One region of the Streptomyces sp. NBC_01237 genome, then DNA from elsewhere that is predicted to be linked to it. Evidence: riboswitches for the same ligand, from Rfam matches in the RefSeq annotation. Region 1 holds a riboswitch; each other region holds the start of a gene.

Region 1 (7,786 bases):
GCGCTTCGCGCCGGGGGACACGCTCCACGGCTCGGTGATCCGGACCGGCACGATCCGGAACCTTCAGTTCACGGTCGATGACGCACCGTCCGACCACCCCCGCTCCGACTTCCGGGACGGCACGTTCACCGGCCCCGTCCAGGGCAACGGCATACAGAACAACAACTACTACGGAGCCGGCCCGCACCACGCACTGCCCGCGGTCGCCGACTGGCCGCAGCTCGACCGGGCCGACCCGGTCGCGCTCGGCGTGCGACGTACCCGCAAGCTCCCCGACGAGCCGGTCCTCCCCGCCTACACGGAACGGGACTGCGACGCGGGACTGGGCGCCCTGGTCCGGAACGCCGCCCGGTCCGGCGGGCTGGTGCTGGTCACCGGGGAACCGCTCTCGGGAAAGACCAGGACGGCCTGGGCGGCGCTGTTCAACCACCTCTCCGGCGGGACGAGGATCTTCGCGCCCTCACCCGGCACGGACCTGCGCGCCCTGCCCGCCGTGCTGCGCCGCCGGGGCGCCGAGAACACCGTCGTCTGGCTCGACGACCTGGAGGGCCACCTCGGCGAGAAGGGCCTCACCGCGGCGGTCCTGGCCGACCTCGTGCGGGAGACCACGCCGGTGATCGCCACGATGGGCGACGAGGCCTACGACGTCCACCGCTTCGGCGCCGCCCCGAGCGCCCGGGTGCTGATCGGTGTGGAACCGGTCGAGCTGAGCTGCGAGTGGAGCCCGGCCGAACTGGCGAGGCTCGACGGGAACCTCTCCGACCACCGGCTGTCGGGCGCCCGCCACGGGCGCGGCGACCGCGGCGTCACCGAGTACCTGGCCATCGGCCCGGAGCTCGCGGACCAGTGGCGTCGCGCCGGCCGCCGGGCCGGCGCCCACCCGCGCGGGCACCTGCTGGTGCGCGCCGCGATCGACCTGGCGCGCTGCGGGGCCCGGGGCGAGCTGGCGCTCGATGTGCTGCGCGCGGCGCACCGGATGTACGGGCCCGATGACGTCCGGGCCGAGCAGGAGAGCTTCGAGGACGCCCTCGCCTGGGCGACCGGCATCCAGCACGGGGTGAGCGGAATGCTCGTACCGGGCCGGGGCGAGAACACCTGGCGGGCGTACGGCTCCCTGGTCGCGGACGCGGAGGACCAGGCTCCGGGCTTCACCTCTCCCGTGCCGCTGGGGATGTGGCTGCTCGCGCTGGAAGCGGTACGGGGCGTCGCCCGGTTCCGGGCCGCTGTCTACGAGCGGGCCCACGCGGTGCTGGAGCGCAGGGCGGCCGGCGACCCGGACGTCCTGATGACACTCGGCCGCATCGACCGGGAGTTCGGCGACGAGCCGGCCGCGGAGCGCTGGTTCCGCAGGGCGGCGGACGCGGGCAGTGCCGAGGCGGCCGGTGCGGTGGGGAAACTGCTCGCGGCCCGGGGCGACGGGGCGGCGGCGATTCCCTATCTGGAGATGGCGGCGCGGGCGGGCGACGTCGAGGCGCAGGGCACGCTCGGCGCCGCCCTGGCCGAGCGTTCGCTGCACTGGCTGACACGGGCGGCGGAGGCGGGCGACGGTGCGTCCGCGAACCGGCTGGGCGACCTGTCGGCGGGGGTCGGGGACAACCACGAGGCGCGCCGCTGGTACGTCAAGGCCGTGGAGATGGGGCACGAGGAGGCCGCGGGGAGCCTGGGCAGCCTGTTCCACGAGTGGAACGAACTGGAGGTGGCGGAGCACTGGTACCGCAGGGCCCTGGCCCACACGACCAGCGGGACCGTGTACTTCCGGGCGGCGAACAACCTCGCCCTGGTCCTGCGGGAACGGGACCCCGACGACCCCGAGATCGAATCGCTCTACCGGGCGGCTGCCGAAGCGGGCGGCACCAGCGCGGCCACCAACCTCGCCAACGACCTGCGTGACCGGGGTGATACCGAGGAGGCGCGGCGCTGGTTCGAGGTGGGGCACGCGCGGGGCAGCTACTACGCCGCCGCCGCGCTGGCGGTCATGCTGTGGGACCAGGGGGAAGAGGCCGAGGCCGAGGAGTGGTTCCGCAAGTCGGCCGAGGCCGGGCACCACGAGGCCGAGGACATCCTCGCCGAGCTGGCACGGAACCGTCCGGGCGCGCCGGATAACGTCGAGGGGTGAACGCCAGCCCCGCCGAGCCCCCCGCCGACGCCCCTTCCTCTTCTCCTTCCCCAGCCCCTTCCTCCGCGCCCGCCCCAGCCGACGCCCCTTCCTCCGCTTCCGAGCCCGCGCCCGCCGACGCCCGTCCCCGCGCCTCCGCGCCCGCCGACGCCCCCGTCTGCCCGCACGCCTCCGCCGCCTCCGCCGACGCGCCCGCGCAGACCGGCGCGGCTCCCGCTCCCGCCCCGCCCCCCGCCCCCGAACTCTTCACCTGGGAGTTCGCCACCGACCCGTACCCCGCCTACGCATGGCTCCGCGAGCACAGCCCCGTACACCGGACGACGCTGCCCAGCGGGGTCGACGCCTGGCTCGTGACGCGGTACGCGGACGCCAAGCAGGCCCTCGCCGACTCCCGGCTCTCCAAGAACCCGGCGCACCACGCCGGGCCGGCGCACGCCAAGGGGAAGACGGGTATCCCTGGGGAGCGCAAGGCGGAGCTGATGACACATCTGCTGAACATCGACCCGCCGGACCACACCCGGCTGCGCCGGCTCGTCTCCAAGGCGTTCACCCCGCGCCGGGTCGCGGAGTTCGCGCCGCGCGTGCAGGAGCTGACGGATCGCCTCATCGACGACTTCATCGAGGAGGGGAAGGCGGACCTCATCCACGACTTCGCCTTCCCGCTCCCCATCTACGCCATCTGCGATCTGCTGGGGGTCCCGCGCGAGGACCAGGACGACTTCCGGGACTGGGCGGGCATGATGATCCGCCATGGCGGCGGCCCGCGTGGCGGGGTCGCCCGGTCGGTCAAGAAGATGCGCGGCTATCTCGCGGAGCTGATCCACCGGAAGCGGGAGGGCCTGGGGGACGAGGGGGACGGCGACGATCTGATCTCGGGGCTGATCCGGGCCAGTGACCACGGCGAGCACCTCACCGAGAATGAGGCCGCGGCGATGGCCTTCATCCTTCTCTTCGCCGGATTCGAGACCACGGTCAACCTCATCGGCAACGGCACGTACGCCCTGCTGCGCCACCCCGAACAGCGCGCACTCCTTGAGCGTTCGCTCGACGCGGGGGAGAGCGGCCTGCTGGCCACCGGCATCGAGGAACTGCTGCGGTACGACGGACCGGTGGAGCTGGCCACCTGGCGCTACGCCACCGAGGCGCTGACGCTCGGCGGACAGGAGGTCGCCGAGGGCGACCCCGTGCTCGTCGTGCTCGCCGCGGCCGACCGGGACCCGGAACGGTTCGAGGACCCGGACCGTCTCGACCTCGCACGGAGTGACAATCAGCACCTCGGATACGGGCACGGCGTCCACTACTGCCTGGGAGCACCGCTCGCCAGGCTGGAGGGGCAGGCCGCTCTCGCTACGCTGCTGAGACGCCTTCCGGAGCTGCGACTTGCGGGAGAACCCACCGATTTGCGGTGGCGTGGCGGGCTCATCATGCGGGGATTGCGCACGCTCCCCGTGGAGTTCGAGCCGGGGCGGCGACTGGGCGAAGGTGACGCTGCGTCAACTCTGTGACTTTCACGTGATCTCCGCTGCATCGACTTGTGACACACGTTCGAGTCCCGCTAGGTTCACCGTTCGACGCATCAGTCGGGCGTCGGATGACTCGTCAACCACTCAGTACCCACTCGTCAGTCGCACGGAAGGCAAACCCCATGGGCTCCGCGAACGGCAGACACCGTCGCCCTCGCCAGGCACCCGCCATCGTCGTCGCCGCGGGCGTGACGGGATCGGCCATCGCGATTCCGCTGCTCGGCGCGACCGGCGCACACGCCGCCGACGCCTCGACCTGGGACCGGGTCGCGGAGTGCGAGAGCGGCGGCATGTGGAGTGCCGACCTCGGCAACGGTTTCTACGGCGGGCTCCAGTTCTCGCAGGACACCTGGTCGGCGTACGGCGGCACGGCGTTCGCGCCCCGGGCCGACCTCGCCAGTCGTTCGCAGCAGATCTCCGTCGCGGAGAAGGTCCTGGACGACCAGGGCCCGAAGGCGTGGCCCAGCTGTGCGGTGATCTCCGGACTCGCGGTGGACGGTGCCCTGCCGGGCGTCGACCCGGGCGGCACGCCGTCCGCCGACCCCTCGGACGCGGCGACCCCGCCGGCCGACGGCGGTGCGGACGATGGCAAGGAAGGCGCGGCGGGCGACACGCCCGGCGAGGCCGCCGACCCCTCGACCACCCCTTCCACCCCGGACGGGACCCCTTCCCCGACGAAGCCCAAGGGTTCCGCGAAGCCCGAGGACTCCTCGGCACCCGAGGACTCCGCGGCGCCTGACGCCTCGAAGGACACCGACCGCAGTGGTGGCAAGCACCGGGGCACACCCGCTCCCGAGGGGAGCCGGGCGGCGGACGGTGACGACGGGCGCGAGTCCGGCCGGCACGCCTCCCGCGGCGACGGCGAGGGGCGCGACGGCGGGGCGGAGCGGGCCGACGGCGACTACACCGTCCGGCCGGGCGACAGTCTCTGGGCGATTGCTGACGCACAGAAACTCTCCGGCGGATGGACCGCGCTGTACGAGGCGAACAAGGACGCACTCGGCTCGGACCCGGACCTGATCCTGCCCGGCCAGAACCTGGATCTGGACCTCGGCAAGCACTCCGAGGACGCCGCTGCCAACTGATCGCATGCGGAAAACACCCCGAAAACCGGGGTAGTTCAGGGGCCTATGTCCACTTATGCGTAAGTGAGACATGGGTCTCTTTGCTTCAACTGGCGTGTCTCGTCCGCCGGATCCGTCCGCATTGCCCCCGACCTGCGGAAACGTCACTTCAGTGAGGTCAAGTAAGGGGCGATTGACCGGTATGTCCATCTTTGAATGTAGGGGTTGCCTGTGTTTACGGTCGGAACCGCTCGCACCGCGGGCCCCGTCGACCGTCACGCCGAATCCTGCCGTCGGTCGAAGGGAACAGACGCGTAAAGCGCCGTAGGCAGGAGCGGGGGACCCAGGTAAGTGCCGGGCCCGGTCGTCTCGTCCCGTACGAGAGTGATCAGGACCGGCTTGGGGTGAAGTCGCGTGCTAGGACGTGCGACCGGGCAACTCACTTGGCCCGAACCCGACAGCTCACCTCGTAGGCGTCGGTGAGGAGAAGTTCCATGCTGCTTCACAGCAAGGGCAAGCACCGCCGCCCGTCCAAGGTCGTCCGTGTCGCCACGCTCGCCGGTGTCGCCGGTGCCGCTGTCGCCGTCCCGCTGATGGGTGCGACCGGCGCCTCCGCCGCCTCCGTCTCCACGTGGGACGCCGTCGCCCAGTGCGAGTCCGGTGGCAACTGGTCCATCAACACCGGCAACGGCTACTACGGCGGTCTGCAGTTCTCGCAGTCCAGCTGGGCCGCCGCCGGCGGTACGCAGTACGCCGCCCGTGCCGACCTGGCCTCCAAGTCCCAGCAGATCGCCACCGCCGAGAAGCTTCTCGACATGCAGGGTCCCGGCGCCTGGGCCTGTGCCGGTGCCGGCAACCTGAGCAACGACGGTGTGGACCCGGGCGTCGACACCGGCTCCGGCCAGAGCGAGGCCAAGCAGCAGCAGGCCCAGCCGAAGCAGCAGGCTCAGCCGAAGCAGCAGGAGCGCAAGGCCGAGCAGCCCGCCTCGCGCAGCGAGCAGCGCACCGCCCCGAAGGCCGAGACCCCGAAGACCGTCACGACCCCGACCGGCCAGAAGGTCGCCAAGGGTGACGGCGAGTACAAGGTGAAGTCCGGCGACACCCTGAGCAAGATCGCTCACAAGGAAGGCGTCAAGGGCGGCTGGCAGAAGGTGTTCAAGCTCAACGGCGACATCGTCAAGGACGCCGACCTGATCTTCCCGGGTCAGCAGCTCCACCTGAAGTAGTCCGGCACACGGCTTCTCCTCCCCTGAGGCGGGTGTCCGGCGGCATCCTCCTCGGCCGGTTCCCCGGCCCGGCGCACTCTCCCCCGTGCGCGCCGGGCCGGGGTTCTTGCGCGGTGGCCCGGGCCGCAATCGTTCAACCCTTGTAGTTACCAGTCAGTAAATTTCTGGACCTTCGTCCTGTATTGCACGGCCTTGGGTCCTTTTTCGTCCCAGGAGACGGGCGGTCGGCCGCCCGATCGGGCCGGGCCGGTTAGGCTCGTGTCGCAAGGCCGTAGTGACCCTGCACCACCAGCGTCATATCCCAGAAGGAGATGCCTCGTGCCGTCCATCGACGTCGTCGTAGCCAGGGAAATCCTCGACTCCCGGGGAAACCCCACGGTCGAGGTCGAGGTTGGCCTCGACGACGGCAGCACGGGACGTGCTGCTGTTCCGTCCGGCGCCTCCACCGGTGCGTTCGAGGCCATTGAGCTTCGCGACGGAGACCCCAACCGCTACCAGGGCAAGGGCGTCGAGAAGGCGGTCCTCGCCGTCATCGAGCAGATCGGCCCGGAGCTCGTCGGTTACGACGCCACCGAGCAGCGCCTCATCGACCAGGCGATGTTCGACCTGGACGCCACCGAGAACAAGGCGTCGCTCGGCGCCAACGCCATCCTCGGCGTCTCGCTGGCCGTCGCCCACGCCGCGTCCGAGGCGTCCGACCTGCCGCTCTTCCGCTACCTCGGCGGCCCGAACGCGCACCTGCTGCCCGTTCCGATGATGAACATCCTGAACGGCGGCTCGCACGCCGACTCCAACGTGGACATCCAGGAGTTCATGATCGCCCCGATCGGCGCGGAGTCCTTCTCCGAGGCCCTGCGCTGGGGCGCGGAGATCTACCACACGCTGAAGAAGGTCCTGAAGACCAAGGGCCTGTCCACCGGACTCGGCGACGAGGGCGGCTTCGCCCCGAACCTGGAGTCCAACCGCGCCGCCCTGGACCTCATCGTCGAGGCCATCAAGGAGGCCGGTTACGTCCCCGGCCGCGACATCGGGCTCGCGCTCGACGTCGCCGCGTCGGAGTTCTACAAGGACGGCAAGTACGAGTTCGAGGGCAAGTCCCGCTCGGCCGCCGAGATGACCGAGTACTACGAGGAGCTCGTCTCCGCGTACCCGCTGGTCTCCATCGAGGACCCGCTGTACGAGGACGACTGGGCCGGCTGGAAGGTCATCACCGACAAGCTCGGCGCCAAGGTGCAGATCGTCGGCGACGACCTCTTCGTCACCAACCCGGAGCGCCTGGCCCGCGGCATCGAGGAGGGCTCCGCGAACGCCCTGCTCGTCAAGGTCAACCAGATCGGTTCGCTGACCGAGACCCTGGACGCCGTCGAGCTGGCCCAGCGCAACGGCTTCAAGTGCATGATGTCGCACCGTTCCGGTGAGACCGAGGACGTCACCATCGCCGACCTCGCCGTCGCCGTGAACTGCGGTCAGATCAAGACCGGCGCCCCGGCCCGCTCGGACCGTGTCGCCAAGTACAACCAGCTGCTGCGCATCGAGGAGATCCTCGACGACGCCGCGGTGTACGCGGGCCGCTCGGCGTTCCCGCGCTTCAAGGGCTGACACCCCGGCACCCGGGGGCCGGTCACCGGCCCTTCGGGGGTTCGAGGCACCAGCCTCCGTCCGTCCCCGCACTCGGTCCCGTACCGTGTGCGGGGACGGACGTGCGTAATGGGGAGGCGGGAGACATGGCCGGGAAGGACCGCGACCGGTTCTCCACCGCGACCAGGCTGCGACTGCTCGGCGAGCAGACCGCGGCCCGCGTCTACCGGTCCCAGAACCGCCGCCAGGCGCACCGCTCCCGGCTCACCGGCCGGGCCG
Region 2 (7,786 bases), 2.0 Mb from region 1:
CCTGGACGTCGATGTCCATCGGCGTACGGGAGTCCATCGGCATACGGGTGTCCTTCGGCGGTTCCGGTGTCGGCGCCGGGGACTATGCCACCCGGGTGGCTCCGGCGAAAGGCATTTGATCGATGGGCGCGATGCGGACCGGGGCGCCGGGGCGCGGGGCGTGGATCATCCGGCCGCCGCCGACGTAGAGCCCAACATGGCTGATCCCGGAGTAGAAGAACACCAGGTCACCGGGGGCAAGTTCGGAGCGGGAGACCCGCTGTCCGGCGTTGATCTGGGTGTAGGTGGTGCGGGGCAGCGAGACACCGGCCGAGCGCCAGGCGGCCTGGGTGAGGCCGGAGCAGTCGAACGAGGAGGGGCCGGTGGCGCCCCAGACGTACGGCTTGCCGATCGCCCCGTACGCGAAGTCGACGGCCTGCGCGGCACGGGCGTCGGGGGCGGTGGCCGAGCCGCGCGGGATGCCGCGGCCGGTGGGGGCGGTGCCGCCGTGGCGGGCGTCGGCCGAGCGCTCGTGGTCGGCGCGCTGGGCGTCGGTCAGGGTGTCCAGGAGCCGCCGGGCGTCGGCCAGTTTGGTGCGGATCGCCGCCCTGTGCTTCTTCAGCTCCGCCTGGCGGGCGGCAAGGCTGCCGAGCTCCTTCTCGGCCCTCGCCCGGATGTGGGCGACCGCGGTGATCTGCCGGCGGATCCCGTTGACCGCCCCCGCCTGCCGGTCACCGGCCCGGTCCAGGAAGGCGGCGCGTTGCAGGTACTGGTCGGGGTCGGAGGACAGGGCCAGCTGGACGGCGGGGGAGAGGCCGCCGCTGCGGTACTGCGCGGTGGCCAGCGCACCGAGGGCGTGGCGCGAGGTGTTGAGACGTGCGGTCCGGCGGGCGGCCTCGTCGCGCAGGGCGTCGACGGACTTCGCGTTCGCGGTCGCCCGCTCCTTCGCTCCGTTGTACTTCTCGGTGGCGACCTCCGCGTCGTGGTACAGCCGGTCCACCTTGGCGTTGACCTGGGCGGGAGTGGCCAGGGGCTCGGCGTGGGCGGCGCCGGTGGCGGTGGTGGCGGTCGCCGCCCCGGCGAGTGCCAGGGTGGCTGCGGTGCGGGCAGCAGGGCCGCTGAACGGGCGCTGCTTGGGTTTCCGGTGAGCGGATTTCCGGTGCGCGGCCACGAGGGCTGCATCCTTCCTGTCGGCTGCCCGCCGGGGGCTACCGACGGGCCCGCGAGGTCCGGCGGCGGAACACCACAGGGAAGTGGCCCGCCGCCGGATCCCGCGGCGCGGTGACCGGATGCCGCTCCTGACGCGAAGCGGCGCTGGAGCGCCGGTCACCTGGAAGGGACGCTAAGCCCGGGGCACGGAAAAGGTTCGTCATGACAGTTATTGCCCACATGTGGCGTTTCGTTATGGCGAAGCGACCGGAAATACTGCCACAGAGGCAGGCAATTCGTACTGGTTCGGGCGAAGTTCGCAAGGAAGCGGCAAGGATGCCGCACCTGGCTGTGAGGTGGTGCTATGGCCGGGGCTAGGCTGCGGAGCCATGGACGTACTCATCAATGCCTTCGTCGCCCTGCACATCATCGGTATCGCCTCGCTGCTGGGCGGCTTCCTGACCCAGATGAAGGCGATGGGCGCGGGCACGGCCCGTTTCGTGCCGGCCATGCTGCACGGCGCGCTGACGATGCTGGTCACCGGCATAGCCCTGGTCGGGCTCAACCAGGCCGACGACCAGACCGTGAACAACATCAAGATCGGCGTGAAGATGCTGATCCTGGTCGTCATCCTCGCGCTCGTCTACATCAAGCGGGACGAGGAGAAGGTCGACAAGGGTGCGTTCGCCGCGGTGGGCGGGCTGACGGTGGCCAACATCTTCATCGCCACGCTCTGGACCTGAGCGGCGTCTCCTGACCGCTGCGGCCCGACCGGCCTGAGCGACGGGGCCCGACCGGCGCGATCCGGCCCGGCGAGGCAGGGCCCGGCGGTGTCGCCGGCCCGTCGGGCCTCGCCGGGCCGGCCGGGGTGTGATCAGACGGGGCGCACGCTGCCGTAGATCGGCATGTAGTAGATCGACTCCTCGCGCACGTTCGCGCCCGGTTTCGGCGCGTGGATCATCATGCCGTCGCCCTTGTAGATGCCGACATGGCTGATGTCGTCGTAGAAGAAGACCAGGTCCCCCGGACGCAGATCCGCGGTGGCCACCCGGGTGCCCACCTCCACCTGGTCCCAGGTGGTCCGGGGGAGGTCGACCCCCGCCGCCTTCCATGCCGCCTGGGTCAGCCCGGAGCAGTCGTACGAGGACGGGCCCGTCGCGCCCCACACGTACGGCCTCCCGATCTGGGCCCGCGCGAACGCGAGGACCTTCTCCGCCTTGGCGGCATAGCCGCTGTCCGGCCCCGAACCGGTTCCCGTGCCGCCGCCGGCCTCGCCGCCGTTCTTCTTCGCGGCCTCTTCCCCGGCCTTCCGCTCGGCCTCCGCCTCCGCGGCCTGCTGGCGGGCCAGCTTCTCCGCCTTGACCCTGGCCTCGGCCTTCTTCTCGCGTTCCAGCTCCGCCAGCCGGGCCTTCTCCTCGGCGGTCAGCTTCGACAGCAGGGAGCGCGCCTCGGTCAGTTTGGTCTGCACGTTCTGCTTGCTGGACCGCAGGGTGGCCTGCGACTCGGTGAGCGTCTCCAGGCTCTTCACGGCCTCGGTGCGCTTCGTCGCCGCCTCGGACTGCTGCGTACGGAAGTCGGCGACGGCCTTCTGCTGCTGGCCCGTCATCCGGTCCATCAGCTGGTCCTGGTCGAAGTACGCCTGCGGGTCGTCCGCGAGGAAGAAGGTCGCGGTCGGAGCGATTCCGCCGGTGCGGTACTGCGCCGCCGCGTAGTTCCCGAGGGCGCGGCGGGCCTCGTTGAGCTTGTCGGTGCGCCTGGCCGCGTCCTCCAGGAGGGCGTCGACCTTGGCACGCTGGGTCACGGAGGCGGCCTTGGCCCGGTTGTACTGCTGGGTCGCGGTCCCCGCCTGCCGGTAGAGGTCGTCGACCTTCGTCCGGACCTCCTCGATCCCGGGCCGGGGCTCCGCGGGCGCGGCCGTCGCGCTCTGTGTGGAGAGCAGGGTGACCGAGGCCAGCGCCACCGTCGTCAGCCCGACGGCAGGGGTGGTGGTGCGCACGCTCGTGCGCGGTTTGCGATGCGAGGCCAAGGCCGGCATCTCCTTCCGTGGACCGCCTACCGGGTTAGCTGTCGGGTTCGGGCGGAACGGAAGGCTGCCCTACGGTCCCGTGGAGGAGGACCGATTCACCCCGGTGCTGCTGGTGGGTCCCCGGTTCCGGACACCCGTGGGGGCGGTACGGATTCGGCGGGGGCGTCCGTTCGGCGTGGTTCGCCTCAAGGGGGTACGGGGCGCCCGACGGAGCACGCTAGCCAACCCGTGGTGCCGCTGTGAAGGTTGATGTTCGATATGCCCGATACATTTTCGTGACCTCGATGGATCGGGTCCGCCGGTGGCGGCCACCGCCCCGTTTCCCTCACACGGCGTGGCCGCGCGGTTCCCTTACGTGCCTGCCCGGGAGGTCTCGTACCGGAAGCGGCCACGGGCTGTCAGTGGGGCGGCCTAGACTCGTCAAGCGATGAGCAGCCTCTTTGACGACAGCTTCCTGACCGGCCTCCAGAACTCGGAGGAAGGGCCCCCGCCGCCTCCCGAGGACCACGCACCCGAAGCGGTGCCGGAGGGTCTCTTCGAGGGCGTCTTCGACGCGCCCCCGCCGCCCCGCGACGGCTACTACCGCGACGGTGCCCCGCGACCGGTCATCGATGCCGCGGCGCTGCTCGACGGACTGAACACCGAGCAGCGCGCCGCCGTGGTGCACGCCGGATCGCCGCTGCTCATCGTCGCCGGTGCCGGCTCCGGCAAGACCCGGGTGCTGACCCACCGGATCGCCCATCTGCTCGCCGAGCGGGGTGTGCACCCCGGCCAGATCCTCGCGATCACCTTCACCAACAAGGCCGCGGGCGAGATGAAGGAGCGCGTCGAGCAGCTCGTCGGACCGCGCGCCAACGCCATGTGGGTCATGACCTTCCACAGCGCGTGCGTACGCATCCTGCGCCGCGAGTCGAAGAGGCTCGGCTTCACCTCCTCGTTCTCGATCTACGACGCCGCCGACTCCAAGCGGCTGATGGCCCTGGTCTGCCGCGATCTGGACCTCGATCCGAAGCGCTACCCGCCGAAGTCGTTCACGGCCAAGGTCTCCAACCTGAAGAACGAGCTGATCGACGAGGAGACCTTCGCCGGTCAGGCCGCCGACGGCTTCGAGAAGACGCTGGCCCAGGCGTACGCGCTCTACCAGGCGCGGCTGCGCGAGGCCAACGCCCTGGACTTCGACGACATCATCATGACGACGGTCCACCTGCTCCAGGCGTTCCCGGACGTCGCCGAGCACTACCGCCGCCGCTTCCGGCACGTCCTGGTCGACGAGTACCAGGACACCAACCACGCGCAGTACACGCTCGTACGCGAACTGGTGGGCCCGTCCGGGGAGGCCGACGCACCCGCCGAGCTGTGCGTCGTCGGTGACGCGGACCAGTCGATCTACGCCTTCCGCGGCGCGACCATCCGCAACATCCTCCAGTTCGAGGAGGACTACCCGAACGCGACCACGATCCTGCTGGAGCAGAACTACCGCTCCACGCAGACGATCCTCTCCGCCGCCAACGCGGTGATCGAGCGGAACGAGAGCCGCCGCCCCAAGAACCTCTGGACGAACGCCGGCACGGGCGCCCGGATCACCGGCTACGTCGCCGACACCGAGCACGACGAGGCGCAGTTCATCGCCGACGAGATCGACCGGCTGACGGACGCGGGCGACGCGAAGGCGGGTGACGTCGCCGTCTTCTACCGGACGAACGCCCAGTCCCGTGTCTTCGAGGAGATCTTCATCCGGGTCGGCCTGCCCTACAAGGTCGTCGGCGGGGTGCGCTTCTACGAGCGCAAGGAGGTCCGGGACGTCCTGGCCTACCTCCGGGTCCTCGCCAACCCCGAGGACACCGTCCCCCTGCGCCGCATCCTGAACGTGCCCAAGCGCGGCATCGGCGACCGCGCCGAAGCGATGATCGACGCGCTGTCGCTGCGCGAGAAGATCTCCTTCCCGCAGGCGCTGCGCCGTGTCGACGAGGCGTACGGCATGGCGGCCCGCTCGGCGAACGCCGTGAAGCGGTTCAACACGCTCATGGAGGAGCTGCGCACGATCGTCGAGTCCGGCGCCGGGCCCGCGGTGGTCCTGGAGGCGGTCATGGAGCGTACCGGTTATCTCGCCGAGCTCCAGGCGTCCACGGATCCCCAGGACGAGACCCGCATCGAGAACCTCCAGGAACTGGCCGCCGTCGCGCTCGAATTCGAGCAGGAGCGCGGCGACGAGGAGGGCGCGGGCACCCTCGCGGAGTTCCTGGAGAAGGTCGCGCTGGTCGCCGACTCGGACCAGATCCCGGACGAGGACGAGGACGGCTCCGGCGTCATCACGCTGATGACCCTGCACACGGCCAAGGGCCTCGAATTCCCCGTGGTGTTCCTGACCGGCATGGAGGACGGCGTCTTCCCCCACATGCGGGCGCTCGGCCAGGCGAAGGAGCTGGAGGAGGAGCGGAGGCTCGCCTATGTCGGCATCACCCGCGCCCGTGAGCGGCTCTATCTGACCCGGGCCGCGATGCGCAGCGCCTGGGGCCAGCCCTCGTACAACCCGCCGTCGCGGTTCCTGGAGGAGATCCCGGACCAGCACCTGGAATGGAAGCGGAAGGGGCCGATGGCGGCTCCGGCCGGGCCGACCTCCGGGATCACGTCCTCGCTGTCCTCGTCCCGCGCGCGCTCCGGTCCGTCGGGCTTCGCCACCCGTCGCACCACGGACAAGCCGGTGGTCACGCTGGTGGTGGGCGACCGGGTCACGCACGACCAGTTCGGGCTGGGCACGGTGACGGCGGTCGAGGGGTTCGGCGACCAGGCGAAGGCGACGGTGGACTTCGGCGACGAGCGGCCCAAGAAGCTGCTCCTGCGGTACGCGCCGGTCGAGAAGCTCTAGGGGCCCGTGGGCGGTGACGGGCCTGCGGGCCCGTCACCGCATCACATCAGGTCGGGTTGACGCCGTGGCTGCGGAGCCACGCCAGCGGGTCGACCGACGAGCCGCCGCCGGGCCGGACCTCGAAGTGCAGGTGCGCGCCGGTGGAGTTGCCCGAATCCCCGGCGTACCCGATGACGTCACCGGCCTTCACCGGGCCCGAGCGGATCCTGGTGCTGCTGAGGTGGCAGTACCAGGTCTCCGTGCCGTCGGCCATGGTCACGATCGCCATGTTGCCGTAGGCGCTGTTCCACTGGGTGCGCACGGTGCCGTCGGTCGCGGCCATCACCGGAGTGCCGTACGAGACGGGGAAGTCGATGCCCGTGTGGACGGACATCCAGTTGACGCCCGCCTGGCCGTAGTAGGCGCTGAGACCGTGCTGCTTGACCGGCAGGACGAACTTGGGGCGCAGCGCCTCACGGCGTGCCGCCTCCTCCGCGCGCTTCTTCTTGTCGGCGGCCTGGCGCTCCTTCAGGTCGATGCGCTCCTGGGTGCGGCTGGCGCGGTCCCGGAAGTCGTCGGCATCGGCGCTGAGCCGGGCGAGCTGGGTGTCCAGCTTGTTGTTGGAGGCGACGGGCTTGACGGTGCTGGGGTCGGCGGCCGCCATCGAGACGGTGTCGTCCTGCTTCTCCTCGCCGCTGCCGAGTCCGCCGACGGAGGCGGCGGCGATGCCCGCGACGCTCATGACGCAGGCCGAGGGGACGGCGACGGTGAGCAGCGCGGAACGCTTGGCGGGCGTACGGCGCCGGGCCCGGCCGCGGTTCGCGGAACGGCCCACGGGCCGGGGGGAGCCGACGGCGTACGCGGCGGTGACGGGATCGCGCTCGTCGGCGCCGCTCCCGCTCGTGCCGCTCTCCGGCGTCTCGGGCTCCAGGACCGCGAACTCGGCGGTCTCGGGTGCCTCGGGAAGAACGTCCGGCGCCTCGGTCGTGTCGGGCGTGTCGGACGTCCCGGGCGATTCGATGGAGGCCGCGCCCTGTTCGTACGGTGAGTACGACGTCTGTTCGGGGTCGTACGGCGCGTTCTCGGGCGTGGCGCCGGAGTTCCAGGCGGTGGCGTCGTAGGCACCGGTGTCGAAGGCGGCGTCCCCGTACGTACTCGTCGTACCGGAGCCGTAGGCGGTGGTGGCGAAGCTGCCGGTGCCGTACGCCGTCGCGCTGTCGTAGGAGCCGGTCGCGTAGCTGCCGGTGTCGTACGTGCCGGTCGCGTAGGTGCCGGTGTCGTACGGGGCGCTGCTGAAGGTGGTGGTGGGGAACGCGCCCGTGTCGGTCGCCGCCCACTGGCCGGTCTGCTGCTCACCGGTCTGCTGCCACGTGGTGGTGTCCCACTGGCCGGAGGTGTCCGCAGCGCCCGCCGGGCCCGGGATGCCGGGTTCGGGAGTCCAGGTGGCCGCGGTGTCGTACGGCTGCTGGACCTGCGCCTGGGCGGTGTAGGTGTCGTACGGGGCGGTCGGGTGTGCGCCCGTGTCCCACTGGGAGGAGTCGTACTGACCGCTGTGATCGGGCTGCCCGGTGGCGTACGTGGTGTCGTAGCCGCCGTAGGAGCCGCTGTACCCGGGGGCGTAGCCCGCGTCGTATCCGCTGTCCTGGTCGCCCGGAAGAGCACCGAAGAGCGGATCGGCGTCGAAGTTGCCGGTGGACTGACTGTCGTATCCGACGTGTCCGGCGTGGGGGTGCTGGTCGTTCACCAACTTCTCTCTCGCCTCGGCGGCAGGACCTGCTCAGGACTCC
Region 3 (7,786 bases), on a different replicon from region 1:
ATGGCCTGTCATCCCGGGCCGGTGGTCGCGGTGACGTCGCTGGCTGCCGCGCTGGCCGTCGCCGCCGGTTCGAGCGCGGCCCGTTGCCTCCTGATCGGCGCGGCCGTGCTGGCCGGTCAGCTCTCGGTCGGCTGGTGCAACGACGCCTACGACGCGCGGCGCGACGCCGAGGCCGGCCGCCGGGGAAAGCCGGTGGCCCTCGGGGCGGTGAGCCCCGGCGAGGTGTGGGCAGCGGCGTTCATCGCCCTCGCCCTGTGCGTACCGCTGTCGCTGGCCTGCGGCCCGCAGGCGGGTACGGTGCATCTGGCCGCGGTCGCCGCGGCGTGGCTGTACAACCTGCGGCTCAAGGCGACCGCCCTGTCCTGGCTCCCCTATGCGGCCGGATTCGGCGCGCTGCCGGCCGTGGTGACCCTGAGCCTGCCGGGCCACCCCTGGCCCGCGTGGTGGGCGGTGGGCGCCGGTGCGCTGCTCGGGTTCGCGGCCCATCTGGGCGACACGCTCGCGGACATCGCCGACGACGAGCGGGCCGGTATCCGCGGTCTGCCGCACCGGCTCGGCGCCACGGGCACCCGGCTGCTGCTGCCGCTCGCCCCGGCGGCGGCGACGGCGGTGCTGGTGCTGGGCCCCGCGGGGCCACCGGACCGGTGGGGCGCGGCCACGCTCGCGCTGGTCCTCCCGACGGCGTTCGCCGGACTCGTCCTGGGCCGGTTCTGGCGCAAGGCGGCTCTGGCGGGGACGGTGGCCGTGGCGGCGGTGGACCTGTCCCTGCTCCTGGTCCGGGGCAGCAGCTTCACCTGACCCCGCACCAGGAACGGGGGATCTCCTCCCGCCGACGGCGGGGGTCCCGGCCGCGGTCCCGTATTTTCCGGTCGCGGCACTATGAACTGATAGGTCCTCCCGCTACCCTCCGCGCATGATTTCCACGGTTGTCTGGGGAACTGGCAACGTCGGCCGCGCGGCGATCCGCGCCGTCGAAGCACATCCGGCCCTCGCACTCACCGCCGTCATCGTCCACGACCCCGCCAAAGTCGGCCGGGACGCCGGTGACCTCGGCGGGACGGGCCGCCGTCTGGGGGTCGCCGCGACCGACGACGCCGCCGGTGTGCTGGCCGCCGGTCCGCGGGCGGTGGTGTACGCGGCGTCGGGCGACATCCGCCCCGACGAGGCCCTCGACGACATCTGCCGGGCGATCCGGGCCGGTGCCGTGGTCGTCACCCCCGCGCTGTACGCGCTCTACGACCAGCTCAACGCCCCCGCGGAGCTGCGGGAGCCGGTCCTGGCCGCCATCGCGGACGGCGGCGGCTCGCTGTTCGTCTCCGGAGTCGACCCCGGCTGGGGCAACGATGTGCTGCCCCTGCTGATCAGCGGCCTCGGCACCACCGTGGACGTGATCCGCTGCCAGGAGATCTTCGACTACTCCACCTACGACCAGGAGGACTCGGTCCGCGACCTGATCGGCATGGGCCGGCCGATGGACTTCGAGCCGCTGATGCTCGCCCCGACGGTCCCCACGATGGTGTGGGGCGGGCAGATACGGCTGATGGCCAGGGCGCTCGGGGTCGAACTGGACGGGATTCGCGAGACGTTGGAGCGGTGCCCGCTGGAGACCGCGGTGACGACCAGGACGATGGGCGGGTTCGAGGCCGGTACGCAGGGTGCGGTGCGGTTCGAGGTGCAGGGCATCGTCGAGGGCGAGCCCCGCATCGTCATCGAGCACATCACCCGCATCCACCCCTCCTGCGCACCGCACTGGCCGAGCCCGCCCGACGGCGACGGCGCGCACCGGGTGGTCATCGAGGGCCGCCCGCGTATCGAGGTCACGGTGGAGGCCACCGACGAGGGCGAGAACCGGTCGGCGGGCGGGAACGCCACCGCGGTCGGCCGCCTCGTGAGCGCCGTCGACTGGCTCGTGGCGGCGGAACCCGGACTGTACGACGCACTCGACGTCCCACTGCGCCCCGCAGTCGGCAGACTCGGAAGGAGATCACGATGAACATCGACATCCCCGAAGGCAAGGACGCCATCGCGTACGTATGGGGCGAGATGGTCCCGGGGATCGGCATCGCCGCCGCGAATTTCTCCATGGCGGTGTACGCCCACACGACCCTGGGCCTGCGCGAGTTCGAGGCCGCCCGGCTGCGGACCGCGCAGATCAACGGGTGCGCGTTCTGCCTGGACTGGCGCACCGAACGGGACGGGGAGACGGTCGAGGACACGTTCGCCGACGCGGTGACCCAGTGGCGTACCGCCGATGTCTTCGACGTGCGGACCCGGCTCGCCGCGGAGTACGCCGAGCGGTACGCCCTGGACCACCACGGCCTCGACGAGGAGTTCTGGACCCGGATGAGCGCGGCCTACAGTCAGCTGGAGATCGTGGAGCTGAGCATGAGCATCGGCTCCTGGCTGGCGTTCGGCCGGCTCAACCATGTACTGGGCCTCGACACGGTGTGTGCGCTGCCCAGCCACGCGGTCACAGATCAGTAGCGATGATCTCCTCGATGTTCCGTTCGGCGAGCGCGGTGATGGTGACGAACGGGTTGACGCTGGTGTTGCCGGGGATCAGCGAGCCGTCGATGACGTAGAGCCCCGCGTAGCCGTGCAGGCGGCCGTAGTTGTCGGTGGCCCTGTCCAGCACCGCGCCGCCGAGCGGGTGGTACGTGAGGTGATCGCCCCAGATCTTGTAGACGCCGAACAGGTCGGTCCGGTAGATCGTCCCCTCCTTTTTGTTGATCTTGTCGAAGATGGTTCTGGCGGCATCGATGGACGGCTGCTTCCAGGCGGCCTGCCAGTTCAGGTCGACCTTGCCCGTCGCGGCGTTCCAGGCGAACTCGGCACGGTGGGGGTTCCTGGTGATCGACAGATAGAACGAGGCGTAGGTCTCGATGCCGGTGGGCAGCGGTGCGACCTCGGCGAACGCTCCCCCGGCGGCCCAGTTGTCGATGCCGCCGGTGGGTATGGACGACTGGACCTTGCCCGTCGAGTCCCACATGTGGTTGGCGCGGCCGCACATGACGTTGCCGTTGTCGCCCCAGCCCTTGCCGATCTCGCCGTTCAGCCGGGACAGCGCTCCGGTGGCCTTCAGCGCGACCAGCAGTTTGCTGGTGCCGACGCTGCCCGCGGCGAAGAACACCTTGTCCGCGGTGACGGACTTGGTCTCGGCGGTGTTGCCCGAAGTGTCGATCCGGTCGATGAGGACGGTGTAGCCGCCGGTGGCCGCGGGGGCTACCGAGGTGACCTTGTGCAGCGGGGAGATGGTGACCCTGCCGGTGGCCCTGATCCGGTCGAGGTAGGTCTTCTGCAGCGACTTCTTGCCGTAGTTGTTCCCGTAGAGGATCTCCCCGTCCAGCGCCGACTTGGGGACGCTTCCGGCCGCCTCCTGCTTCATGTAGTCCCAGTCGTACACGGCGGGCACGAAGACGAACGGGAACCCGGACCGCTCCGCGTGCTTGCGGCCGACCCGGGCGTACCGGTAGCACTCGGCGGTGTCGAACCAGGCCGGGTCGATGGTGCCGACCCCGAGCCCGGCGTTGGCGCGCGGGTAGTACGTGCCGTACATCTCGTCGGCGTTCACCGACGGAAGGATGGCGCCGAAGTTCTCCCGTCTGGGCGTGACCGCCATACCCCCGTTGACCAGCGAACCGCCACCCACCCCGCGGCCCTGGTAGACCGTGATGCCGGCGAACTCCTCGGCGTCCAGGATCCCGGTGTAGCGCGGGACGTTCCTGTCGATCGGGAAACCGAGGAAGTTGCTGAGCGGCTGCTTCGTCCTGGTGCGCAGCCAGTAGGAACGGTAGTCCGGGCTGGTCGTGTTGGCGAAGATCCTGCCGTCCGGGCCCGGGGTGTCCCAGGCCATGCCCATCTCGATCATGTGCACATCGACGCCCGCTTCGGCGAGGCGCAGCGCGGCGACGGAGCCGCCGTACCCGGTGCCGATCACCAGGACCGGCACATGGGCGCCGGGATCGATCGGAGCGGACTCGGCCGCGGTCGCCGCCCGCGCCGGGGCCGAGTGGCCCGTAAGGGCCACGGCTCCAAGAAGAGAACCTGTTCCTGTGATGAAACGACGGCGCGAGACCCTCTTGGATCCCGCATTCTGCATGGTAGCGTCACTCATGTGACTTCCCTCACTCTCGACAGAGTGCAACAGGTTCTACTGTCGATCGCGTGGTAAGTCACTACATACCTGTGGGTAACTTGCACCGGATGCCCGGCATGATCCGGAATCACCGATGGGCGGTGAAGGGGCCGAAAGCCCCTTCACCGCCCATCGGTTCGTCCCACTGCCGGCACTGCCATGTATCAGTAGGCCCCGAACACGTTGTCGATCGAGCCGTACTTGTCGGCGGCGTAGTTGCACGCGGCGGTGATGTTGGCGACCGGGTCGAGGCTGTCCATCGACGTACCGGGCACGTGGTACGCCTGGAAGGTCGGGTCGATGACCTGGAGGAGCCCCTTGGACGGGGTCCCGGCGACGGCGTTCGAGTCCCAGTTGTTGACGACCTGCGGGTTGCCGGACGACTCACGCATGATGTTGCGGTGGATGCCGTCGTAGCTGCCGGGGATGCCGTGCTCGGCCATGACGGCCAGCGACTCCTTGATCCAGCCGTCGAGATCGTCCGTGTACGTCGCGGGCTGCTCGGCGGGGACGGTGGTGGTGTCGGCGACGGCGGTGGCCTCGGCGACGCCGTTCGCGGTCCCGGTGGTGTCGTCCGCCGGGGTCGTGGCGGCGGCACCGGGGGCACCGTGCGCGGCCTGCGGTGCGGCCGTCCGCTCGGAGCGGTCGGCACGGTCGCCACCCGCGGCCCGGTCCGACGACGCGTCGGAGGACTTGGAGCCGGTCACTGATGCGGCGCCGACCGACAGCTTCAGACCGGGGTGAATCAGATCGGGGTTGCCGCCGACGGCCTCCCGGTTGTCCTCGTACAGCTTCTGCCAGCCGCCACCGAGGGAATACGCACGGGCGATCTTGGAAAGGGAATCACCCGCGATGACGGAATGAGTCGTCACGGCGCCCTTACCGACGGCGATTTCCTTGGCGGATACGGCAGTGGGCGCCTTTTCGGCGGTGGCGGATTGCGCGGGCGCCGCCGAGGCGACGGTCGCACCGGCCAGCGGAATCACGAGAGCGGCTCCGCCCGCACCCACGGCGATGATGCCGCGGGTCAGCGAAGTGGCCTTGAAACGACGGTGCTTACCCATGGAGGGCATGGTGGATTCCTCTCCGTCGCCTACGAGGTGAGCTGTCGGGTTCAGGCTGGAGTTGCCTGGCCGCACGCGAATGCGACTTCACCCCGAGCCGATCCGGATACCGGATCGGCGGCTTACCTGGGTCCCCCGCTCCTGCCGTACGTAAGTAGGTCCGATTGCCGGACGGCGGCAGGATTAGGCGTTCCATCCGGATTGACGGTGACCGTAGGCGAGAAAGGCCGGGCAGAACAAGCCCCGAATTCTTGATCGCAATTCTTCCGCAAGATCAATTCATGGAAATACCTGTCGGCAATCCCACAGCGCGAAGTCAACTTTCCCGTCGCAGAAGGGAACCGGGCGACGTGTCACGCCGTCAGGGGTCCGGAACGTGACTCTCGCCACTGAGTCCGAAAAGGCCGTTTTGCTCCACACTCCGAAGATCGCGCATCGCCCGCACGGCCTTCGTGAGCGGAAAGTCTAATTCCGGAAAATCCCCCATAATGCAGAATTCGGGCATCTTGGGGCGGACCGATGGACTCCACAGGACCCCGGCCCGAGGTCCGGCCGCGGCAGGGCTTAACGTGTGCGGTGGAGACTGGTAAGCCAAGCCTTACTTGCGCAGCTTGCCACCCGTCCTGCCCGCGTCGCCCGCCCTAAGGAACAACACGCCATGACACGCCCCGTCCGCGTCGCCATCGTCGGAGCCGGTCCCGCCGGGATCTACGCAGCGGACGCGCTGCTCAAATCCGAAGCCGCACAGGACCCGGGCGTATCGATCGACCTGTTCGAGCGCATGCCCGCCCCCTTCGGCCTGATCCGCTACGGCGTGGCCCCGGACCACCCGCGGATCAAGGGCATCGTCAAGGCACTCCACCAGGTGCTGGACAAGCCGCAGCTGCGGCTGTTCGGCAACGTCGACTACCCCCATGACATCGGGCTGGACGAGCTGCGGTCCTTCTACGACGCGGTGATCTTCTCCACCGGCGCCGACGCCGACCGCGCGCTCGGTCTCCCCGGGATCGAGCTGGACGGCTCCTACGGCGCGGCCGACTTCGTCTCCTGGTACGACGGGCACCCCGAGGTGCCCCGCAGCTGGCCGCTGACGGCCGAGAAGGTCGCCGTACTGGGCGTCGGGAACGTGGCCCTGGACGTGGCGCGCATACTCGCCAAGACGGCCGACGAGCTGCTGCCGACGGAGATCCCGGCCAACGTGTACGAGGGCCTCAAGGCCAACAAGGCACTCGAAGTGCATGTCTTCGGCCGCCGCGGTCCGGCCCAGGCCAAGTTCAGCCCGATGGAACTGCGGGAGCTGGACCACTCGCCCAACATCGAGGTCATCGTCAACCCCGAGGACATCGACTACGACGCGGGGTCCATCGAGACCCGGCGGGGCAACAAGCAGGCCAACATGGTCGCCTCCACGCTGGAGAACTGGGCGATCCGCGATGTCGGCGACCGGCCGCACAAGCTCTTCCTGCACTTCTTCGAGTCGCCCGTCGAGGTCCTGGGCGAGGACGGCCGCGTGGCGGGTCTGCGGACCGAGCGGACCGAGCTGGACGGCACGGGCAACGTCCGGGGCACCGGCGAGTTCACCGACTGGGACGTGCAGAGCGTCTACCGTGCGGTCGGCTACTACTCGCAGGAGCTCCCGAAGCTCCCCTTCGACGTCTCCTCCGGCACCGTTCCGCACGCCGCCGGACGCGTCATCGCCGGTGAGGAGCCGATGACGTCCGTGTACGTCACCGGCTGGATCAAGCGTGGACCGATCGGCCTGATCGGGCACACCAAGGGTGACGCCAACGAAACGGTCGCCTGCCTGCTGGAGGACCGCGCCGAGGGCCGGCTGCCCGCCCCCGCACAGCCGGACCCGGACGCCGTCGTCGCCTTCCTCGACGAACGAGGCGTCCGCTACACCACGCGTGAGGGCTGGCACCGCCTGGACGCGCACGAGCAGGCGCTGGGTGCGGCCGAGGGCCGCGAGCGGATCAAGGTCGTGGACCGCTCCGCCATGCTGGACGCGTCGGGCGCTCCCGCCGTGTCGGGGGCTTCCGGTGCCTCCGATCCGGCGGACGCCCCCGCCGGTTCCTGACCGGCCGGAACCGCGCCGCTGGACGGCGGCTCAGTCCGCCGCCGTCCAGCGGGAGGCGAGCAGCAGCGCGATGTCGTCGGGCCGGTCGTCGGCCTGCCCCGCCTCCTCGATCACCCGGTCCGCGATGTCGCCGAGGGATGCCGAGCCGAGCGCGGCGATGCCGCTCCGCAGCCGCTCGATGCCCTCGTCGATGTCGGTCCCCGCGCGCTCGATGAGCCCGTCGGTGAACAGGGCCAGCATCGCCCCGGGGTCGAGCCGGAATTCCGTGACCGGGTAGACCGCCTCGCTGTCGATGCCGAGGACGATGCCACCGGCGAGGTCCAGGACCTCCGTCGTGCCGTCGGGATGGCGCAGCACGGGCTGCGGATGCCCCGCCCGCACCGCCTGGACGACACCGGTGACGGGGTCGAGGACGACATAGCAGCAACTGGCGAACTGGCCGGGGTCGAGATCGATGAGCAGCCTGTTAGTACCGCTCATCACCTCCTGCGGATCACGTGCGCCGAGAGC
Region 4 (7,786 bases), 1.3 Mb from region 1:
GCCGGACGGCGGTCGATCATGGCGTTGTAGACCGTGCGGGCCTGCTGGTACTCCGGGTCCTGCGGGCCGATCACCGGACCGCGCAGCGTGGTTCTCATCGCTTCGAGCGTGGCGGCGTCCATGGCATCTCCTCGGTGACACGCGGACCGCGGCGCACACCCGGCTGCTTCCCCCTGCCGCGGTGCCGTTGATCGGTCTGTTCGTACGCCGGCGCTCCGGCACCCCGAGAGCCGGCGGCGTCGTCGGACACCGCAGGGCTGGTACATCACGTACGTCAAGCCTCTCGCCGGTCGGCGGTGCCCGCAATTCGTCCGGCGCCCGCTTTCCGTCCGGTGCGCCGCGTTTCGTCCGGCGCCCGCTTTCCGTCCGGTGCGCCGCGAGCCGCCGTCAGGCGGGGCGGGGGCCCTCGACGATGCCTGCGAACCCGTCGAGCAGCGGCCCGAGCCCGAACTCGAACAGGTCGTCCAGGTCCAGGTCGTAACCGTCGGCGAGGGCGGCGGTGACCTTGGCGAAGACGGGGTAGCCGGTCGATCCGGCGATCGCGCGAAGGGATTCCACCTGGTCGGCCATCCATTCGTCCTCGGTGAGTCCGGTGGCGGCCTCGGCCTGGGCCTCCTGCTCCAGGCTGACGGCCAGCCCCTGGACGTAGCTGTAGAGCAGGACGTGGACGTCCATCATGGTGGCCGGCTCCAGCCCGTGACCGTCCAGCGCGGCGAGCGCGCACTCCGCGTGCACCATCAGGTTGGGCAGTACCAACGGGCGCGACAGCGGGGCGAGTTGGGCGAGCCACGCATGCCTGCGGTACACCTTCCAGAGGGTCCGGGCGCACAGTTCGAGGCGGGCGCGCCAGCCTTCGGGGGGCGTGACGGGGTACGTCTCCTCGCCGAAGGCCGCGTCGGCCATCAGCAGGATCAGGTCGTCCTTGCTCTTCACGTACCGGTACGGGGACATCGCGGCGACCCCGAGCCGGGCGGCGACCCCGCGCATGGACAGACCGGACAGCCCTTCGGTGTCGGCGATGTGCATGGCGGCACGGACGATGCGGTCGCGGGTCAGGTCGTGGTCGGGGCCGGAGCCGGGACCGGGACCGGAGGAGGCGGAGGCGGGCGCGGGCGAAGGGGAGCGCGGTGCGGGAGGCGCGGAAGCCGCGGTCGGCGTACGCGTGGCGACCACCGTGCCGATCCGGGGGCGGGTCTCCACGTACCCCTCCAGGCGCAGGGTGGTCAGCACCTTGGCCGCGGTGGCCAGGGCGACACCCCAGTCCCTGACGATCTGCCGGGTCGAGGGCACCCGGTCGCCGGGGACCAGCTCGCCGGAGGTGATGCGGCGGCGGATCTCGTCGGCGATGCGCCGGTAGGGGGGTTCGGGTGCCGCGGTCATGCCCTGCTCCTTCTTCTTTCTCTCCGGATCGCTCTGCGGATTTCTTTTTCTTCTGAAGCTGTACTAGTGCAGAGACTAGCAGGGGCGCGGGCGCGGATTCGGGCTCTGTCCTAGCTCAGATACGGGAAAAGCGCACTTGGTGGACGTGCGTGTACGCCGTACATTCAGCACGCGTACACCGTACTGGGCGGGCGTGAACAGCTCCGGCAGCTCAAGCCGCCCGAAGGAAATCGAAGGGGTTTCGCCATGAGGACAGTGCTCATATCCGGCAGTGGTGTCGGCGGCGCGGCGCTGGCGTGCCTGCTGCGCGACCGGGGCTTCTCCGTCACCGTCGTGGAGCGCGCCCCCGCACCGCGCCGGGGCGGGCAGGCCATCGACATCCGTGGCGTCGCGCTCGACGTGGTCGAGCGGCTGGGCCTGCTGGAGCAGGCGCGCGGCGCCCGTACCCGGATGCGGGGCATGTCCGTCCTCGACGGGGACGGCAACGAGATCCACCGCTCCACCGAGGCCACCCTCAGCAGCGGCCGGTTCGACAGCGGCGACATCGAGGTGCTTCGCGACGACTTCGTGCCGATGCTGCACGAACGCCTGGGCGGCGGTGCGGAGTTCCGCCACGGAGACCGCATCACCGCTCTGGAGGAGGGTGGGGACGGTGTGCGCGTCACCTTCGAGCGTGCCGCTCCGCGCACCTTCGACCTGGTGGTGGGCGCCGACGGGCTGCACTCGGGGGTGCGGCGGCTGGTCTTCGGCGCGGAGGAGGAGTTCGTCCGTCACCTGGACATGCACATCGCCATCTTCAGCGTGGAGAACTTCCTGGACCTCGACAACTGGCAGGTGTGGCACCGGGAGGGCCCGGCCGGCTACGGCATCTACCCGGTGCGCGACAACACCGAGCTGCGGGTCACGTTCGGCTTCGAGGGCGGCCCGCTCGGACCCGGCGCCCGGACCCGGGAGCAGTACCGGGCGCTGGTCGCCGAGCGGATGGCGCCCCTGCGCTGGGAGAACGCCCGCCTGCTGAAGGCGATGTGGGACGCGCCCGACTTCTACGCCGACGCGGTGGCCCAGGTGCGTATGGACAGCTGGTCGCGGGGGAGGGCGGTGCTGCTGGGTGACGCGGGGTACTGCGCGTCCGTGCTCTCCGGGCAGGGGACCAGCCTCGCTCTGGTGGGCGCGCAGGTGCTGGCGGACGAACTGGCGCGGGCCGGTGACGACCATGCCGCCGCGTTCGCCCGGTACACGGAACGGATGCGTCCGTTCGTCGCGGCCAACCAGGCCCTGGTGACGGAGAACGGCGGCGGCGAGGCCGGTCCCGCGTCCTGGGAGGCGGTCGACCGGGCCAAGAACGCCCTCTCGCTGGACGTCTGACGCCCCGCTCCATGGGGGCCTTCACGGCACGGGGGGCTCCAAGGGGCCTCCAAGGGGCCCTTGCGCGGGTCTCTGCCGGGGCCTTCGAGGGGGCGGAGGCGGGCCGGCCGGCGGCGGGGATCGGCTACGTGGTCAAGAGTGCGTCCAGCATGCCGTAGAGTTGTGTTTACCGACGCGGGGTGGAGCAGCTCGGTAGCTCGCTGGGCTCATAACCCAGAGGTCGCAGGTTCAAATCCTGTCCCCGCTACTGAAGGCCCGGGCCCGGAACGCACACAGCGTTCCGGGCCCGAGTCGTTTCCGGGCTCCGGCACACCGTGGGCGCGCCGCATCCGCCGCGCTTGACCTTGACGCAGCGTAAAGATCTAGCGTTTCCGGCATGGAGTGGTCCATCCAGGAAATCGCCAGAAGGGCCGGCACCACGAGCCGCACGCTCAGGCACTACGGAGACTTCGGTCTTCTCGCGCCGAGCCGGGTCGGGAGCAACGGCTACCGCTACTACGGCCAGGACGCCCTCGTCCGGCTCCAGCGCATTCTGCTGCTGCGGGAGCTGGGGCTGGGCCTGCCCGCCATCAAGGACGTACTGGAGGGGCAGCGGGACACGGCCGGGGCCCTGCGGGCACATCTGCGGCTGCTGGAGCGGGAGCGCGAGCGCATCGGGCGGCAGATCGCCTCGGTGCGGACCACTCTTCACAAGACGGAGGAGGGGACGGCACTCATGGCCGAGGAAGTGTTCGACGGCTTCGACCACACCGCCCACGAGCAGGAGGTGACCGAGCGCTGGGGCCGCGACGCGTATGAGAAGGGCGACCGCTGGTGGCGTTCGCTCGGTCCGGCGGAGAGACGGGACCACATCGCCTCGCACGAGGCCATCGCCGCGGACTACGGGCAGGCCCGGAGGGACGGCCTGGCCGCGGGCAGCGGGGCCGTGCAGGACATCGCCCGCCGGCACTGCGCCTGGCTTTCGGCCACGGCGGCACCGACCCGGTCCTATGTGACCGGGCTCGGCGAGATGTATGTCGCCGATCCCCGCTTCGCGAAGAACTACGATCAGTACGGGGACGGCACCGCCGCCTTCGTACGGGATGCACTGACGATCCACGCGGAACACCGGCTCTCCGACTGACCTCCGGAAGGCCGGGGCTGCCGCACGCTCCCCCCTTTGGCCGATGAGGAGTCGCCGCACGGCGCGGCTCCGGCAAGCCTGGACGGGGCGCGGTACCGTCCGCAGCCGTGGGCGGACCTGGCAGGAGTGCACACGTGGGGAAGCGGGACAGGCGGCGTGGGGGACCTGCCGGGCTGCCCCGCGCCTGGAGCCGGAAGGTTCCGGGCCTTCCGGCGCGCGGCCTGGGAGGTTCCGCTTTCGGTTTCCCGGCGCGTGGCGGCGGGGGGCGCCCGGGAGGCCGCGGCGCCCGGCGGTTCGTGCGTGCGCTGCCCGCCCTGATGATCGGCGGCGGGCTGCTCTTCGACATCGGGACCCCGCCCACCTTCACCGCCGTCCCGCTGTTCGTGGCGGCACCGCTGATGGCCGCACCGTTCTTCTCGCTGGCCAGCACCGTCCGTACCGGAGTGGCGGCCGTCCTGGCCGTCGTCGGGCTGCACGCGTACGCCGGAACGCTGACCCGGGCCGTCCCGGTCACCGAGCTGGCCACCGTGCTCACCGCCTCGGTCCTCGCCCTGGTCATCAATGGCGTCGTGCGGCGCGGCAACGAGCAGCTGGCCTCGGCGCGGTTCATCGCGGCGACGGCCATGCGGGCCGTGCTGCCGACCCCGGACGACCGCATCGGCGGGCTGCATGTCGCCGCGCGGTACGAGGCGGCACAGGCGGACGAGTTCGTCGGCGGTGACCTGTTCGCCGTCGCGGACACCCCGTACGGGGTACGTCTGGTGGTCGGGGACGTACGGGGCAAGGGGCTGGACGCGGTCGAGGCGGTGGCGGTGATCATCGGGGCGTTCCGGGAGGCCGCCGAGCAGGAGCGTTCGCTGGAGGGGGTCGCGCAGCGGCTGGAACGGGCGCTGGCGCGGGAGGGGACGCGGCGCGGTGGGCTGGACGCGATGGAGGGGTTCATCACGGCCGTGCTCGCGGAGATCCCGCCCGGTTCGACGATCCTGCGCATCGTCAACCGCGGGCACCCCGAGCCGATCCTGCTCCACTCCGACGGGGCGCTGGAGGTGCTGGCCCCGTCCGTGCCCGCGCTGCCGCTCGGCATGAACCTGGGGGTGTGGCCCGACCGGGCCGATGAGTGGGCGCTGCCCGCCGGGGCGACGCTGCTGGTGTTCACGGACGGCCTCTCCGAGGCCCGGGACCCGTCCGGGGCCTTCTACGACCCGGCGACGCGGCTGCGGGGCCGGATCTTCCCGGGTCCCGAGGAGCTGCTCTCCGCGCTCACCGACGACGTACGGCTGCACACCGGTGGCCGGTCCACTGACGACATGGCACTTCTCGCGGTGGGGCGGCCGGCCGAGGGGCAGCCCGAGCGCCGGAAGACGGTGAAGATCGTGGGCCGCGGCGGCGGATGAGCCAGGGGCGATACCACCGTACGTGACTGAAGGACGCCGCTCCGCATAACATTTGACGCAACGTCAGAAACTGGGTATTGGCCGGGCCCGGTTCAACTCGCCCGATTCCGCCCCCTTGTACCCGTTAAGTCCAGGCCAAAGTCATGAACGATCAGTCGGAAGAGCTTGGAATAGGGCCCATCAGTCTATTAACGTTCGATAACGCAGCGCGGTTGTCCCAGTCGTCGCAAGAGGCGGCACCGTGCGCGAGCGCCGAATCCCGCAAGGGAACCGGGGAACCACCTACATGGGGTGAATCGGACACCTGTGTCTCGTGAGAGGCAGAGGAGCCCGTAGGAGACCTTCCTGCTCCGAACCCGTCAGCTAACCCGGTAGGCGAGAAGGAAGGAAAGGAGTGCGCCCACGTGGCGTCCAACAAGCCTGCCCCCGAGGCCCCGTCGCCCTTCGCCACCGACAACTTCGGTGAAGCGGACAGGACCTGGGAGGAATGGAATCCCACCGAGGAGTCCATCCGGCCCGTACGCGGCAGGCACCGCGTAGCCAAGCAGCGGGGACTCGCCCGTAGCTCCACCGTCCTCGGCGTCGGTGTCATCGCGGCCGTCGGCGCGGGCGGCATGGCCACCGCGCAGAGCAAGCCGCCGGTATCCATCTCCCTTCCTGACTCCCTCGCGGACAACCTCCCCGATGCCAAGTCCCTTCCCGGCGTCGGCGCTTTCATGTCCGACGACGCGGACAAGACCCCGGTCTCGGCGGCTCCGCTCACCTCCGCGGGCATCACCAGCGCCGAGGCCGAGCAGGGCACGACCGACGCCGGTGAGGCGCTCCGCGCCCGCATCCTCCAGCAGGCCGAGCAGCAGCAGGCCAACGCCGACGCCGAGGCCAGGGCCGCGGAGGAGAAGGCTGCGGCCGAGAAGGCCGCGGCCGACGCCAAGGAGCAGCAGGACAAGGCCGAGGCCAAGATCGCCGCCGAGAAGAAGAAGGCGGAAGAGGCGGCGAAGAAGAAGAAGGAGGCCGAGCGCCTCGCCAAGCTCGCCGCCAGCTACGCGCTGCCGACCTCCTCGTACAGCATCAGCTCCACCTACGGCCAGTCCGGCCCGATGTGGTCCTCGGGCCACCACACCGGCCTCGACTTCGCGGCGCCGACCGGCACTCCGGTCAAGGCCGTGCACAGCGGCACGGTGAAGTCGGCCGGCTATTCCGGTGCGTACGGCTACCGCACCGTCCTCGAACTCGATGACGGCACGGAGATCTGGTACTGCCACCAGTCCACGATGAACGTCACGGCCGGCCAGAAGGTCTCCACCGGCGACACCATCGGACGCGTCGGCGCCACCGGCAATGTGACCGGTGCCCACCTCCACCTGGAGGTCCACACCGGGGGCGGCGCGGGCATCGACCCGATGAGCTGGCTGCGCAGCAAGGGGCTCACGGTCTGAGCCCCCCGCGCCCGTCCACCGGGCGCACCCGAACCCCGGCAGCCCTGACGCACACCCCCCGACGTCAGGGCTGCCGGTCTGCTGTCCGCAGGAGAACGCGCGTGGCGTCCGCGTCGTACGGGTGATGGGGGCACACAACGCCCCGGGCCCCGCAGCGCAGCCGGAGCCGACGCCGGCAGACGCGCATGGCACACAGCACACAGCACACAGCACACAGCACACAGCACATGACACACAGCACACGGCGCAGAGAGGCTCCCGCCCACGCGGAATAGTCCTCTCCGGTGCTCTCGTTGAACCCAACATGACTTCTGCGAACTCTCTGCGCCCGCTCGGCTCCTCCGGCCTCCAGGTCTTCCCCCTCGCCCTCGGCGGCAACGTCTTCGGCTGGACGGCGGACGAGGCACAGTCCTTCGCCGTCCTGGACGCGTACACCGCGGCGGGCGGCAACTTCATCGACACCGCCGACGCCTACTCCTCCTGGGTCCCGGGCAACGAGGGCGGCGAGTCCGAGACCGTCATCGGCAAGTGGCTCGCCTCGCGCGCCAACCGGTCCGACATCGTCGTCGCCACCAAGGTCGGCGCCCACCCCTCGTACAAGGGGCTCTCCGCCGCCACCATCAAGTCCGCCGCCGAGGAGTCGCTGCGGCGGCTCAGCACGGACCACATCGACCTGTACTACACGCACTTCGACGACGAGACCGTCCCGGTCGAGGAGATCATCACCGCCCTCGACCAGCTGGTGAAGGACGGCAAGGTGCGGGAGATCGCCGCCTCCAACATCAGCCCGGAGCGGCTCCGGGCATCCCTGGACTTCTCCGAGCGCGAGAACCTGGCCCGGTACGTCGCCCTCCAGCCGCACTACAACCTGGTCTCCCGCGACACCTATGAGGGCGCCCTCCAGGACACCGCCGCCCGCGCCGGGCTCGCCGCCGTCCCGTACTTCGCGCTGGCCTCGGGCTTCCTCACCGGCAAGTACCGTCCGGGCACCTCGGTCGACAGCGCGCGCGCCGAGAAGGCGGGCCAGCACCTGGAGTCGGAGCAGGGCCGCAAGGTGCTGGTCGCCCTGGACCGGATCGCCCAGGAGC

Evidence for each region. A riboswitch is a leader RNA that binds a small molecule or an ion and turns the genes downstream of it on or off. The one in region 1 is predicted to bind cyclic di-AMP.
Region 2: it holds a riboswitch for cyclic di-AMP, as region 1 does, so the genes downstream of both, OG251_RS24860 (C40 family peptidase) here and OG251_RS15470 (transglycosylase family protein) in region 1, are expected to answer to the same signal.
Region 3: it holds a riboswitch for cyclic di-AMP, as region 1 does, so the genes downstream of both, OG251_RS40600 (transglycosylase SLT domain-containing protein) here and OG251_RS15470 (transglycosylase family protein) in region 1, are expected to answer to the same signal.
Region 4: it holds a riboswitch for cyclic di-AMP, as region 1 does, so the genes downstream of both, OG251_RS21395 (M23 family metallopeptidase) here and OG251_RS15470 (transglycosylase family protein) in region 1, are expected to answer to the same signal.

What each region holds. Positions count from the first base shown of each region.
Region 1 is NZ_CP108508.1:3,494,328-3,502,113, reverse strand. It holds gene OG251_RS15485 (tetratricopeptide repeat protein) at 1-2,116, shown strand, start outside; gene OG251_RS15480 (cytochrome P450 family protein) at 2,113-3,621, shown strand; gene OG251_RS15475 (transglycosylase family protein) at 3,762-4,724, shown strand; cyclic di-AMP (ydaO/yuaA leader) riboswitch at 5,014-5,194, shown strand; gene OG251_RS15470 (transglycosylase family protein) at 5,198-5,929, shown strand; gene eno (phosphopyruvate hydratase) at 6,248-7,528, shown strand; gene OG251_RS15460 (FtsB family cell division protein) at 7,654-7,786, shown strand, end outside.
Region 2 is NZ_CP108508.1:5,532,278-5,540,063, forward strand. It holds gene OG251_RS24845 (GNAT family N-acetyltransferase) at 1-43, opposite strand, end outside; gene OG251_RS24850 (C40 family peptidase) at 83-1,150, opposite strand; gene OG251_RS24855 (hypothetical protein) at 1,518-1,871, shown strand; gene OG251_RS24860 (C40 family peptidase) at 2,003-3,163, opposite strand; cyclic di-AMP (ydaO/yuaA leader) riboswitch at 3,162-3,323, opposite strand; gene pcrA (DNA helicase PcrA) at 3,582-6,020, shown strand; gene OG251_RS24870 (peptidoglycan DD-metalloendopeptidase family protein) at 6,067-7,743, opposite strand.
Region 3 is NZ_CP108509.1:978,130-985,915, forward strand. It holds gene OG251_RS40580 (UbiA family prenyltransferase) at 1-798, shown strand, start outside; gene OG251_RS40585 (NAD(P)H-dependent amine dehydrogenase family protein) at 914-1,993, shown strand; gene OG251_RS40590 (carboxymuconolactone decarboxylase family protein) at 1,990-2,484, shown strand; gene OG251_RS40595 (GMC oxidoreductase) at 2,471-4,099, opposite strand; gene OG251_RS40600 (transglycosylase SLT domain-containing protein) at 4,300-5,208, opposite strand; cyclic di-AMP (ydaO/yuaA leader) riboswitch at 5,211-5,370, opposite strand; gene OG251_RS40605 (FAD-dependent oxidoreductase) at 5,858-7,276, shown strand; gene OG251_RS40610 (SpoIIE family protein phosphatase) at 7,307-7,786, opposite strand, start outside.
Region 4 is NZ_CP108508.1:4,825,154-4,832,939, forward strand. It holds gene OG251_RS21365 (FAD-binding oxidoreductase) at 1-122, opposite strand, end outside; gene OG251_RS21370 (TetR/AcrR family transcriptional regulator C-terminal domain-containing protein) at 388-1,380, opposite strand; gene OG251_RS21375 (FAD-dependent monooxygenase) at 1,627-2,745, shown strand; tRNA gene OG251_RS21380 (tRNA-Met) at 2,919-2,992, shown strand; gene OG251_RS21385 (MerR family transcriptional regulator) at 3,122-3,868, shown strand; gene OG251_RS21390 (PP2C family protein-serine/threonine phosphatase) at 4,003-5,262, shown strand; cyclic di-AMP (ydaO/yuaA leader) riboswitch at 5,503-5,655, shown strand; gene OG251_RS21395 (M23 family metallopeptidase) at 5,667-6,698, shown strand; gene OG251_RS21400 (aldo/keto reductase) at 7,003-7,786, shown strand, end outside.